DNA from 4 places in the Microaerobacter geothermalis genome. Region 1 is predicted to be linked to each of the others. Evidence: riboswitches for the same ligand, from Rfam matches in the RefSeq annotation. Region 1 holds a riboswitch; each other region holds the start of a gene.
What was found. Region 1 has a riboswitch for S-adenosylmethionine ahead of L1765_RS09705 (nitrite/sulfite reductase). Riboswitches for the same ligand answer to the same signal wherever they lie in the genome.

Region 1 (3,137 bases):
ATGCCGCTGTTCCACTTGCTCCAATATTGATTGCAAAGAGCAGGGCTACTCCGAATGCCATGTATGTCCAAATCATGGTTCAATCACATACCCGTGTCCCTTTTTGGCCGGTTTTTTCTCCACCATTGCCATTTCAGTTATTTTTTTAAGCGGTAGGTAATGACACTCAAGCTGATGATTAGCACTTTCGAATGCCTGCCTATCATCTCCAGCAATCGTGACTACCGTTGCCCAAGATTCATCGGCAAATCGAACTTCCAATTTATACAGGAACATCGTACGACTATCCTTTCCTTTGGTTTGGTTTTAACTTTGTTGAAGCTGTGATAATATTTGATCTAACCTTTCCTGGAAAGGTTTTATTCCTGTTCTCTTGGAAAAGTCATAAAACTTCTCACCTGGTTGCTTCTCTTCCTTATAGTAGGCAATCAACTGTATAACCACTCGGCCGAGGTCATCCCCCAATACCCGGCCTTTTAACTTTTCATTAAAGACAGCATTGGGGCCTAATGTGCCACCAATATAAATTTCAAAGGCGTCCTTCATTCCTTGAGGGGTTTTCACCAGCACACCCTGAAATCCAATATCAGCGATCTGCCTCTGTCCACAGGAGTTGGGGCAGCCTACCATATGCATTCGGATTGGCTCATCCAGTTCAATATTCTCATCTAGGAAATAAGCCAACTGTCTCATTCTTTCCTTGGTTTCCACCAAGGCCAGATTGCAAAATTCATTTCCGGTACAAGAAACAGCGAAAGCCGTAAAATTTCTAGGATATGGCGTCAACCGCTCGAGGACCTTCTCCTGCAACAGTTTCTCTATCCGATGATCCGGAATGTTGGCCAACACAATATTTTGAGAGTTGCAGGTTCTTAAAGAACCGTCCCCGTATTTATCTGCCAACCGGGCCAGTTCCTCCAATTCTTCGGCTGTCATCCTTCCTACAGGCACAGATAATCCCACATATTTTAAGCCCTCTTGTTTTTGCGGATGAACTCCTGTAAAATATCCGGCATTCCAACCGATAATTTTGTCCTCTCCCCGCCCTGGAAGTTCTCCAGTCAGCTCAAACAGTTTTTCACAAAATTTTTCCGGTCCCCAATCGGCCACCAGAAATTTAAGGCGAGCACGATGACGTTTTTCCCGATATCCGTAGTCGCGGAAGATGGTTGTAACCGCCGCTGCCACCTTCACCACCTCTTCCGGTCTGACAAATACATCCAGTTGCTTCGCCAGATAAGGTTTGGCCGAAAGTCCTCCTCCCACCCAAACATGGAAACCAATCACTTCTTCCCCATCAATCACTTTTACAGCCGGAGTAAAGGCTAAATCGTTAATTTCTGCATGTCCAGCATTATAAATGCTCGATGAAATCGATATTTTGTATTTGCGAGGCAAATTAGAAAAATCCCTGTTCATCAAGAAATAATCGTTTAATTCTTGGGCCAATGGCCTCGTATCGATTAACTCATAAGGATCCAAACCAGCCAAGGGATTTCCGACAATCGTCCTCGGGCAATCCCCGCATGCCTCGAAAGAAGACAACCCCACTTCTTTCAAGCGCTGAAAAATATCGGGCATGTCTTGTATCTGAAGCCAATGGAATTGAACGGCCTGCCGGGTGGTAATATCCACTAGATTTCGACCATAGTCCACAGCAATGGAAGCCAGCACCCTTGCCTGCTCTGAGTTAAGAATTCCTGAAGGAATTCTTACCCTCATCATGAAATAACCTTCCTTCGGCTTTTGCTCATAAATCCCTGCCCACTTGAATCGATTCATATCATCAGGAGTGATGGAGTCATATCCCGTCTCCGCGTAACGATAAATATCCTGAATGACATCCAAACCATCTTTTTCTAATTTAATCAATTCTACTTGGTTTAATTTTTCGCCCTGATCCCTTAACCATTTTTGCATTATGCATAACCTCCGTTTTGTTATTCTTTTTATGCAAAAATCCCCCTGTGAGAAGGGGGATGATCTTTTGTTCCACACCTCCTCTTATCTCTCAGAAAATTTCATTCTGCAGGAATTGGCACCATCTCAAACGATCTGCTGTTTGAAGGTTGCCGGGTATCATCGGGCCAGTCCCTCCACCTCTCTGGATAAGAGGAAATTATTTGGGTCTGAATTGATTAAATGTCAAATTGATATAATGGGGTGGTTAGATACCTTTCACCATTGCTGGGTATTACTGCAACAACTTTTTTACCTATACCCAATCTTTTGGCGATTTTTAATGCAGCAAAAACTGCAGCTCCTGAGGAAATACCTCCCAAAATACCTTCTTCTCGAGCCATTCTCCTGGAAGTTTCAAAGGCCTCATCATTCTCAACGGTAATAATTTCATCATAGATTTCGGTGTTTAAAATCTTAGGAACGAATCCGGCACCAATGCCCTGGATTTTGTGAGGACCTGGTTGTCCTCCAGACAAAACTGGGGAGGCAGCTGGTTCTACAGCAACAATATGCAACTGAGGAAATTTCTCCTTTAACACTTCTCCCGCCCCGGTAACGGTTCCCCCTGTTCCAATTCCGGAAACAAAAGCGTCAATCCCCCCGATTTCTGCTGCTTGTTCTAACAGTTCCTGCCCGGTCGTATCGCGATGTATTTGCGGATTCGCAGGGTTTTCAAACTGCTGGGGCATAAAATAATTGGGATGATCTTCCAACAATTCATTAGCCACCCTTATCGCCCCTTTCATTCCCTCTGGTCCTGGTGTAAGTACCAGTTCAGCTCCATAAGCCCGAAGTAAGTTTCTTCTTTCCATACTCATCGTTTCCGGCATCACTAAAATCGTGCGATATCCTTTTGCTGCAGCAACCATGGCCAAACCAATACCGGTATTTCCGCTGGTAGGTTCTACGATGGTATCTCCTGGCTTCAGTTTCCCTTCCTTTTCAGCGGCTTCAATCATAGCAATAGCAATCCTGTCTTTTACGCTGCCTCCAGGATTGAAAAACTCCAGTTTTAAATAAACATCCGCATCTTCACTTCCCACGATTCTGTTTAACTTCACGAGGGGAGTATTTCCGATAAGATCCGTAATTGTGTTTGCAACACGCATTTCATTTCCTCCAATTCCTATAAATTTATATTTTATTAATCAGAATTATAATGTTAATTATTTCTT
Region 2 (3,137 bases), on a different contig from region 1:
TAGAAACTTCCCATCCTCCCAAGTGATACCATAATAGTCCTGCAAATGAGCCCATAAACAAGGATGCCAAAACGGCCCGTCTGGTCACGATTGGCCAAAATAATGCCGCAATCACAGGAGCAAAGGTAGCAGAATTTCTAGCAACCCATGCAAGGATATTCCACCATGCTGACTGCTCAGGCCTTAATACGGCGAAAACAATCATTAGTAAGGTAAGAAGAAGCAAGGACCATTTGGTATAACGAATCAAATCCGTTTCTGTCGCCTTAGGACGAATCGCCTTTCCCACATCCCTTCCAAGGCTGGTTGCACCAGAAAACTGGCAGGGGGCTCCCCAACTTAATGCCGCGGCCCAGAATCCAAGGAAAAACAATGCAACGAGAGGTGCAGGCAAGGTTTCCATGAGATAAAGGGGAACAGCAACAAGTCCCTTCGTTTCTCCGGGCACCACATAGGCAGCCGCTAATCCGAACAATACTGCGCCTATGATAAGGGGTACTCCAATAATCGCAGCTATGACTAGTCCTCTCTGCCCTTCTCTTTCTGTTTTGCAGGAAAGGGCCATTTGAAAAGCGGCCTGAGCCAATATTACATTTAAAATAAAGGTACCAAACCAGGCTACGATGGTTTGTATCCCCACAGTTGCAGGTTCAAAAAGCTCCGGCCTTTGCTGAAATAATTCTTTTAAACCGTTGATGCCAGGGTTGATGAAAAAGGCATATACGCCAATTGCCAGCATGATAAAAAATACGATAACATTGCTTAGCTGGGTAAAACCAATGGACCACATTCCTCCAAATTGAAGATATAGAAGGAGAAGCAATGCCGTTAAGGCCACTGACCAAACAATGGAAATCCCGGTAAATACACTTAGTGCTGAAGCAAAGGCTAGGGCTGTTGCCACAGACCACATGGGAAACGTTAAACCAGTAATAAGACCGGCTAATCCCCTGACTTTATCACCAAAGTGATCCCCAAGCAGACCGGAAATGGTGACCAATGCTCTTTTTCGAAAAGGAGCAACAAGAACCAAAGCGATAATTAAGACCTGAATTGTCTCGGCTACCCCATACCATATGGCAGAAACCCCTTTAAGATACGCCAGTTCCAGAATCGCTATATAAGAAGATCCGGAAAAAAGGCCGGTGATGCATACCGCTACAAAAAGGGTACTGAAATTTCTCCCTCCAACAAAGAAGCCATTCCCATCAACCGCTCTCGTTTTAGCAATACGACCCGCTGCAATTAACAGAACCGTATAAGCTAGTGCAATTCCAATAAACCAATAACCAACACTCGTCATCTGACTTTCACTCCTCTTCTCATCAATCTAAATGAATAATCAATTTCTCGTTATTGTCTTTAGTCTTCAGTTACGAGTAACCTAATCGAAAATTAAGATATTTTTGTTCAAAATGAAAACCCCCTTCGAGAAGGGGGTTAAGCAATCAAATAACCGACACCTCCCCTTATCTCTCAGAAATTGCATTTCTGCAGGAATTGGCACCATCTCAAACGTTGTAACGCTTGAAGGTTGCCGGGTTTCATCGGGCCAGTCCCTCCACCTCTCTGGATAAGAAGCAATAAAGATTATGAAATTGTGGTAAATTTAGATATGATTCTAATAGAGTGTACTTGTCTATGTCAATCCTTTTTTACAGTTTTGTTTTTTGCAAAATATTACATATCTGTTACAAGCAAAAACTCCCCATGCCGGGGAGTTGATCTGGACCGTGGATGAAATGGTATTATTTAAGACGAACATGGGATTTTCACCCATGTATCAGCCCATTTCTGTTTTTCCGTTCGGCAATAAATAAGGTTCTACATGAACATGGACATACTCGATATCATCAAAGCCGATTAATGCATCTTCAATATTTTCCGTCAGTTCATGACTTTCCATTACGGTTAATTCATGGTCCACTTCAATGGTTGCATCCACATACACGCTACTGCCATGATATCGTCCTTTCACATCAACCACCGTTCTGACCCCTTCAATGGATTTAATTTTGTCTTTAATTCTCTTTAATCGGGCCTCATCAAATCCATCGGTCAAGGAGAAAGATGCATGATATCCAATGCTCCAAGCGGTATGGACAATTAAAATCCCAACGATTAAAGCGGTAAGCGAATCCAACCAGAACCAACCAAAAGTTGAACTAAAAATACCAACCGCTGCACCCAAACTGACCAGGGCGTCGGAACGGTTATCATAAGCCGCAGCCATGATCGCCTGGCTTTTCACCTTACGGGCCAATTGTTTGTTATAACGGTAAACAAAATACATGACGATTGATGATGCGATGGCTACCCATCCCGCCAGGGGGTGGGGGGCGATTTTACCCTCATCCCAAAGGGAACGGAATGCTCCCCAGATCACATCTAATCCAACAAGGGCCATAATGCTTGCTGCAATGATAGCAGCCACCGTTTCTGCCTTATAATGCCCGTAACGATGATCCCGATCGGCCGGCCGGATGGCAATTCTTAAACCTACTAAAATGGCGATAGAACTGATAATGTCCGTTGTATTATTTAATCCGTCAGCTACCAATGCTTCTGACGCAGCCCAAATTCCTATGGAAACTTTAATGATCGATAAAATAATATAGGCGATTATACTAATCCATGCACCCTTTTGTCCCTGCTTTAACCTTAACCCTTGTTCCCCCATAATCTCCTCCCAAATAAATAAACTCCCCCCATATCCATGATAAGTAACAAAGTGTAAGTTAGTCCAGAGAAACGTTTTTTCATAAACGAATCAAAAATGTGATATAGAAAAAAAATTAACTTCGAGCAAAAATTATGGTACAAAATACCAATACAGGAAACGCCTTATTTTCAGATTTGTCCGTATAAATTGCACGTGTTATTTCTTCTTTCTTACCATAAACCAGAACAAACCTAGGATTGCTCCCAGTGGAAGCAGGACTAAAATAAACAAGTTTCTATAAGCTATAAAAATGGGATCATCCATGAACTTTCTCCTTCCGGTTTTTTCATTTTTTTAATTTCGAGGAGTACTAGCACCCCCGATTAATTCAGAACTTTCTCTATCATTTCTTTTAAACGTGCCTTTTCCCCATCGTCCACCACATAAAACCATAACGATAAGTTTTCGGTATATG
Region 3 (3,137 bases), on a different contig from region 1:
GTCTGACTAATATTTTAAGAATTTCAAGGGAGACTCCCCATTCTTCCGCAAGTACTTTTTCGTTTTGACGGAGTGCTTTTACCACTCCGGAACCAACTGTTCCTAAACCCAACAAGGCAATTTTTATCTTTTTCATTCTACTGATGCACCCCTTTTTTGCTTAAAAATGACTCAACCAGTGGGCCGATTCGCTCAAATTCTACCAAAAATCCATCGTGGCCAAATTTAGAATCAATCTCTATATAGGTCGAATCCACCCTGGCTTGCTTCAGGGATGACTGCATCTCTTCCATATGCTGGACAGTATATAACAGATCCCGGGTGATTCCAATCAGCAGCACCTTGGATTTTATGTGACTGAGAGCAGTTTTCCAGCCGCCCCTTCCACGACCGATATCATGGGAATCCATGGCTTTTAGGAGATAAAGATACGAATTGGCATCAAACCGGTCAACCAGTTTCTCTCCCTGATATCTCAAATAGCTTTCCACTTGGAAAACGGAGTCAAATTGGGTAACTTGATGGTCTTGTCTCATCGTTCTTCCGAATCTCTCTTCGAACAGGTCTGCGGTCCGGTAAGTAATCATTCCCACCATCCGGGCAATGGATAGTCCCTTAACAGGACCCCTTCCGGGATAATAATGTCCCCCTTTCCACTCCGGGTCAGACAGGATGGCTTGACGTCCGATATCGTTGTAAGCAATGGCCATTGGTGATAAATAGGCGGAAGTAGCCAGGGGAATGATATGCTCAATCATCTGGGGATAACTGATTCCCCATTCCAAAACCTGCATGCCTCCCATTGATCCCCCGATAACAGCATACAACTTGGAAATTCCCAACTTTTTCAAGAGTAGGTATTGCACATGGACCATATCGCGAATCGTTACTGTAGGGAAGTCCGCTCCATAGGGTTGGCCTGTTTTCGGATTTATGCTGGATGGCCCTGTTGTGCCGTAACAACCTCCAAGTACATTAGTGGTAATGACATAATACTGATTGGTGTCAATATACTTTCCCGGTCCAATCAGCCCGCTCCACCATCCCGGATTTTTTGTAGTCCCCACCGCTTGGGCATCTCCAGTTAGGGCATGGCAAACAAGGACAACATTACTCCTATCCCGGTTTAAAAAACCGGAAGTTTCAAAGGCAACCTCCACATGGGGCAACGTTTCTCCACATTCAAGGAGTACTTCGCCCAAGGATACTTTTTGAACCTGCATCACTTCTATTATATCTATAGCCATCTTTCATTCCCTCTCTCTTCACTCACAACTCCAAAAACATAAAATCCTCTTTATAAAGTAAAAATCCCCACTTCGATAAGAAGAGGGGTTAGCATCGGAACCAAGCCTCTCTTATCTTCCAGAACTCATCCGTTCTGCTGGAATTAGCACCTCTCCGAAGTCTGAACTTCGGGGTTGCCGGGTTTCATCGGGCCAGTCCCTCCACCTCTCTGGATAAGAGTCATCCAAGATATCAAGTTTTTAGTTCATCCATTTAGAATTGTTAGAATTCATATTAAGATATTCCCCGAAATATGTCAATCCATAAAATTTTGATTGTGATCTTATTGACTTATACCCATCGAATCAGTAAACTGAAGCTAGCTATTTGTTAACTATAAAAATTATAACGTTAACAGATAGTAAAAATGGGAAGAAATATAGAGAAGGGGAGGAGAAGAATATATGGGGAAGTCCTATCATTTAAAAATGTTGATTCTAACTGGATTATTTGCAGCAATTACGGTTATTTTTGCCCGAATCTCATTTACAACACCGTTGTCTGAATCTGTTCCGTTTACCCTGTCAATCATCGCCGTGACACTGACTGGAGCCGTATTAGGGAGCCGCTATGGAGCATTAGCCATGATTGTATACTTATTATTGGGAATTGCCGGAGCTCCTGTGTTTGCCCAAGGCACTTCAGGAATTGGAATTATCGTTGGAAAAACAGGAGGATACCTTATCGGATATGTCGTTGCTGCTTTTGTGGTGGGATGGATTGTGGAACAAGCGGCAAAGCGGGACAAACTTTCTTACGGATGGTTCTTGTTTGCCAATCTGGTCGGACTGTTTTTTATCTATTTACTGGGAGCCTTTCAACTAAAACTGGTTTTATCCCTCACCTGGGGGAAGGCTCTGGCTGCCGGTGTTTATCCCTTCGTTCCTTTCGACATCATCAAGATGATGATCAGTGCATATCTGGGCAGCATTTTGGTCAGCCGACTCATTTCTGCAGGTCAGCTGTCTTTTGGAAAATCACACACTGTATAAATTAACCAATGAAAAAACCTGCACCCGATGTTACAGCTGTGTACAGCTCTTGAAAGGGGCAGGTTTTTAATTTGTTTATAGACGTTAAATCTAACTTTTCCTTCATAGAGTGAGAGAGACCATCAGAAAATTGTTTACTTTGCTTCTTCCCGCTTTAAATAAGTTTGAAACTTCAAAGTGGCCAATATTACTCCTAAGAAAATTAAGCCCCCACCTATGAAAAACTTGAGAGAAAGCTCTTCGCCCAGAAGCAGCCAGCCTAGAAGAGCCCCAACTACCGGCTGAACGAAAAAAAAGATGGCGGCGGTTCCTGCTTCCAACAACTGAAAGCCCTTGTTCCAAAGGAAAAAGGCAAGAGCGGTAGATATGATTCCGGTATACAACACCCCGAGCCAAATCAAACCGGAAAAGGAAAACTGCACCGGGGTTTTGCTTAATTCCCACAACATGGTTGGGGTGGTGAAAATCAAACTAAACAGCATCCCATAGATGGTGACCATTAGTGTGGTATATTTTTGAGTAGCCATCCTGACATACACCGAATATAGCGCCCAGGTAATTCCAGCTAACAGTAAAACCAAATTACCGGTAAAATTAGATCCGCTAGGATCGAATCCAACAACAATCACAACACCAACGGTCGCAATAAAGATGGAAATTATTTTTTGAAAGGTCAATTTTTCCTTTAACAGAAAAAAGGCAAATATGGCAACAAAAGCAGGTGTGGACGATGTAATTAATGCACCCATCGAAGCATTGGACAAATAGGTCCCGACAAATTGGGCGCCAATGGAAATAAAGTAACCAACAAACCCAATTTTAAATAGCAGGGAAAGATCCTGCTTTTCTATTTTCCAA
Region 4 (3,137 bases), on a different contig from region 1:
AACGGAAAAGTAGATGAAGATTAACCCCCATAAATTGATATCCTCTCAAAATTCATATAGCGTAACAAATAAAGACAGGAAACAAAAAAAGAGCCAATCTTTTACCGATTGGCTCTTTTTGTTAAACTAAAGAAATGATCAATTTGTGACCCTTCGGTCATGCATGTTTACTTCCGTTATTGTATTTTTAGAAAGGAGAATCTCAATGAATCCGATCTCACATGATGAAATGGTGAATCAATTGGCTGAACGTGCCGAAAAATTAGTAGGACGATTTCTTCCAAATGATACATTTCGCAAGTTTTCCCAACCCAATACTCGGATGATGGTGGCTGTCATGGCCCTCAGATATCATCATCATGACTTGGCTTATGATATCTTTCATACCATTGCCGTTGAAGGACCTAAGGAAGATCAAAATGAGCATTTTGCCTATGTCCGTTCCTTGGCAGAAATGGCCGAAATCAACGGCTCAAGAGGAAATTATGAATTGGCGATCCAACAAATGGAGGAGGCCATTTCCCAATATCCGCCGCAAATGGGATATATGATGAGTATTGAGCATCTCAAGGTGTACTTGTGCGACTATTATTTTCACAAGGGTGAACAAGAAAAGGCGATTACCATGTGTAAAAGGCTGATTGAGGAAAAGAAGGAAGAATTTTATTCTTATTCATCACAAGAAGAAGCGAAATCAACGGTTGGACCTTCCCTGTGTTATGCCATTCATCAATTGGCACTGTTTTATCGCCAAATGGAATGGTGGCAAGAAGCCCTTGCTTGGATGAAAGAGCTTTATTTATTTGCATTACAGATCAATTATGAATTATGGGATAAGGCTGAAGACAAAGAAAATTCGGGAGAAAGAAAAGAGGCTTTTGACATGTATCAAGAAGCAATTTCCTATTGACATGTACATGTCTGCGTGGTAACTTGTAATCATGTCAAAAATGATATGAATAATATATCTCTTATTCAGAGAGGTGGAGGGACTGGCCCGATGAAGCCCGGCAACCCCCTTGGATTTTAAATCAGGGGAAGGTGCCAATTCCTGCAGGATTTTTCCTGAGAGATAAGAGGGGTCGGTTCGCTCAAAAACCTTTCTGTCTCAGGAAAGGTTTTTATTATTTAGTGAGGGGGTGTGCCATTATGATAAGGATTAAGAAATTGGAAAAAGTCTTTTCATCGGGAAAAAAGCAGGTGAAAGCCTTATCTGATATCAATCTTGAAGTTCAAAAGGGAGAAATATTTGGAGTGATTGGTTACAGCGGTGCAGGAAAAAGCACATTGATCAGGACGATCAATATGCTTGAGCCACCTACCTCTGGGAGCATTCAAGTGTCTAATGTGGAAATGACTCGGCTTTCAGTCCGTGACTTGCGGAAAGCCCGGCAGGAAATCGGAATGATCTTTCAGCATTTTAATTTGCTTTGGTCTAGAACGGTGAAGGAAAATATCGCTTTTCCTTTGGAGATTGCCGGAGTTTCTAAGGAGAATATTGAGAAAAGGGTGAATGAGTTGGTTGAATTGGTGGGCCTAAAAGAAAGGGCAGATGCTTATCCCTCTGAGCTAAGCGGTGGACAGAAACAAAGGGTAGGCATTGCAAGGGCTCTTGCCAATCATCCGAAGGTTTTGCTTTGTGATGAAGCCACTTCAGCTTTAGATCCGAAAACGACCGATTCTATTCTAGATTTGTTAAAAGAAATTAATGAAAAATTGGGGCTAACCATTGTTCTCATTACCCATGAAATGCACGTGATCCAAAAAATTTGTGACCGGGTCGCGGTAATTGAAAATGGGAAAATCGTTGAGATGGGAACGGTCCTTGAGGTTTTCAGCCATCCAAAAACAGAAATCGCAAAACGTTTTGTAAAACAGGTGACAGAACCGGATGATACATTGGAACAACTTCATGATTGGGAAGAACTGTTAAAGGATGGTTCTCTGGTGAAGCTGTCATTTCTTGGGGACTCGGCAGAAAGGCCGCTCATAAATCGTTTAATTAAAAAGTTTGATGTAGAAGTTAATATTCTTCATGGACATGTCAACCGGATACAAGGAAATTCCTATGGTACTTTGTTCCTGCAGTTGATCGGTCCGGAAGAGGAACAGAAGAAAGCCATTCGCTTTCTCCGTGAAGAGAAGGTGGAAGTGGAACATCTGGCCCAGAAGGGAGGGGAATAGGTGATGGAATGGATCACAGGATATTTTCAGAATGTGATGACCAATTGGGATGGAGTTCTTCTAGCGACAGGGGAAACTTTATACATGGTGATTGTTTCTCTATTCTTTGCTTCCCTTCTTGGAATCCCTTTAGGAGTTTTGCTGGTTATTACTAGTCCCGGATATATGGTGCCGATTAAATGGTTAAATTCCATTCTTGGTACGGTGGTTAATATTTTCCGTTCGGTTCCCTATATCGTTCTGATTTTGTGGGTCATTCCCATTTCAAGGATGTTAATTGGAACATCCATTGGACCGACTGCCGCTCTCTTTTCGCTTATTTTAGGCTCTGCCCCTTTTTTGGCAAGACTGGTAGAAACGTCCATTCGGGAGGTGGATAAAGGTGTCATCGAAGCGGCTCAATCCATGGGGGCGAACAATTGGCAAATTATACGAAAGGTGTTGATACCGGAAGCCCTTCCGGCGATTATCTCCAGCATTACCGTTACTTCTGTGGGGCTGGTCGGTTATTCTGCCTTCGCTGGAATTATCGGTGCTGGCGGTTTGGGAAGTATGGCCTACAATTTGGGATACAACTCATTCCAGGGAGATATTTTGTTGGTAACAACCATTCTGTTGGTTTTGATTGTTCAGTTGTTTCAATCCATTGGTGATTGGCTTTCCCGCTTAGTGGATAAGCGATAACTTATATATAAATTTAAGGACAAGGAGAGGAACATGATGAAAAAGTTTGGTATACTCGCTGTATTGGTACTTGCATTAACCGTTGTTTTAGCTGGTTGTGGAGGAAAAGAGGAAGTTTTGAAAGTTGGAGCCACTGCGGTTCCCCATGCGGAAGTATTGAATGAAGTGGTAAAACCGGCATTGGAGAAAGAGGGAATTAAGTTAGAAGTGGTTGTTTTGCAGGATTATGTGACACCAAATACCATGCTGGCCGAGAAAGAATTGGATGC

Region 2: it holds a riboswitch for S-adenosylmethionine, as region 1 does, so the genes downstream of both, L1765_RS01115 (sodium:solute symporter family protein) here and L1765_RS09705 (nitrite/sulfite reductase) in region 1, are expected to answer to the same signal.
Region 3: it holds a riboswitch for S-adenosylmethionine, as region 1 does, so the genes downstream of both, metX (homoserine O-acetyltransferase MetX) here and L1765_RS09705 (nitrite/sulfite reductase) in region 1, are expected to answer to the same signal.
Region 4: it holds a riboswitch for S-adenosylmethionine, as region 1 does, so the genes downstream of both, L1765_RS00020 (methionine ABC transporter ATP-binding protein) here and L1765_RS09705 (nitrite/sulfite reductase) in region 1, are expected to answer to the same signal.

What each region holds. Positions count from the first base shown of each region.
Region 1 covers NZ_JAKIHL010000023.1:19,070-22,206, forward strand. Annotated here, with positions in the region: gene L1765_RS09695 (inorganic phosphate transporter) at 1-76, opposite strand, end outside; gene L1765_RS09700 (DUF3906 family protein) at 73-276, opposite strand; gene L1765_RS09705 (nitrite/sulfite reductase) at 307-1,920, opposite strand; SAM riboswitch class I at 2,002-2,115, opposite strand; gene cysK (cysteine synthase A) at 2,139-3,071, opposite strand.
Region 2 covers NZ_JAKIHL010000001.1:214,329-217,465, reverse strand. Annotated here, with positions in the region: gene L1765_RS01115 (sodium:solute symporter family protein) at 1-1,303, opposite strand, end outside; SAM riboswitch class I at 1,467-1,580, opposite strand; gene L1765_RS01110 (cation diffusion facilitator family transporter) at 1,784-2,680, opposite strand; gene L1765_RS01105 (LCP family protein) at 3,046-3,137, opposite strand, start outside.
Region 3 covers NZ_JAKIHL010000001.1:239,281-242,417, reverse strand. Annotated here, with positions in the region: gene L1765_RS01235 (homoserine dehydrogenase) at 1-136, opposite strand, end outside; gene metX (homoserine O-acetyltransferase MetX) at 138-1,247, opposite strand; SAM riboswitch class I at 1,356-1,467, opposite strand; gene L1765_RS01225 (biotin transporter BioY) at 1,692-2,279, shown strand; gene L1765_RS01220 (DMT family transporter) at 2,414-3,137, opposite strand, start outside.
Region 4 covers NZ_JAKIHL010000001.1:2,473-5,609, forward strand. Annotated here, with positions in the region: gene L1765_RS00010 (anti-sigma factor domain-containing protein) at 1-24, shown strand, start outside; gene L1765_RS00015 (tetratricopeptide repeat protein) at 206-910, shown strand; SAM riboswitch class I at 969-1,079, shown strand; gene L1765_RS00020 (methionine ABC transporter ATP-binding protein) at 1,150-2,184, shown strand; gene L1765_RS00025 (methionine ABC transporter permease) at 2,188-2,868, shown strand; gene L1765_RS00030 (MetQ/NlpA family ABC transporter substrate-binding protein) at 2,905-3,137, shown strand, end outside.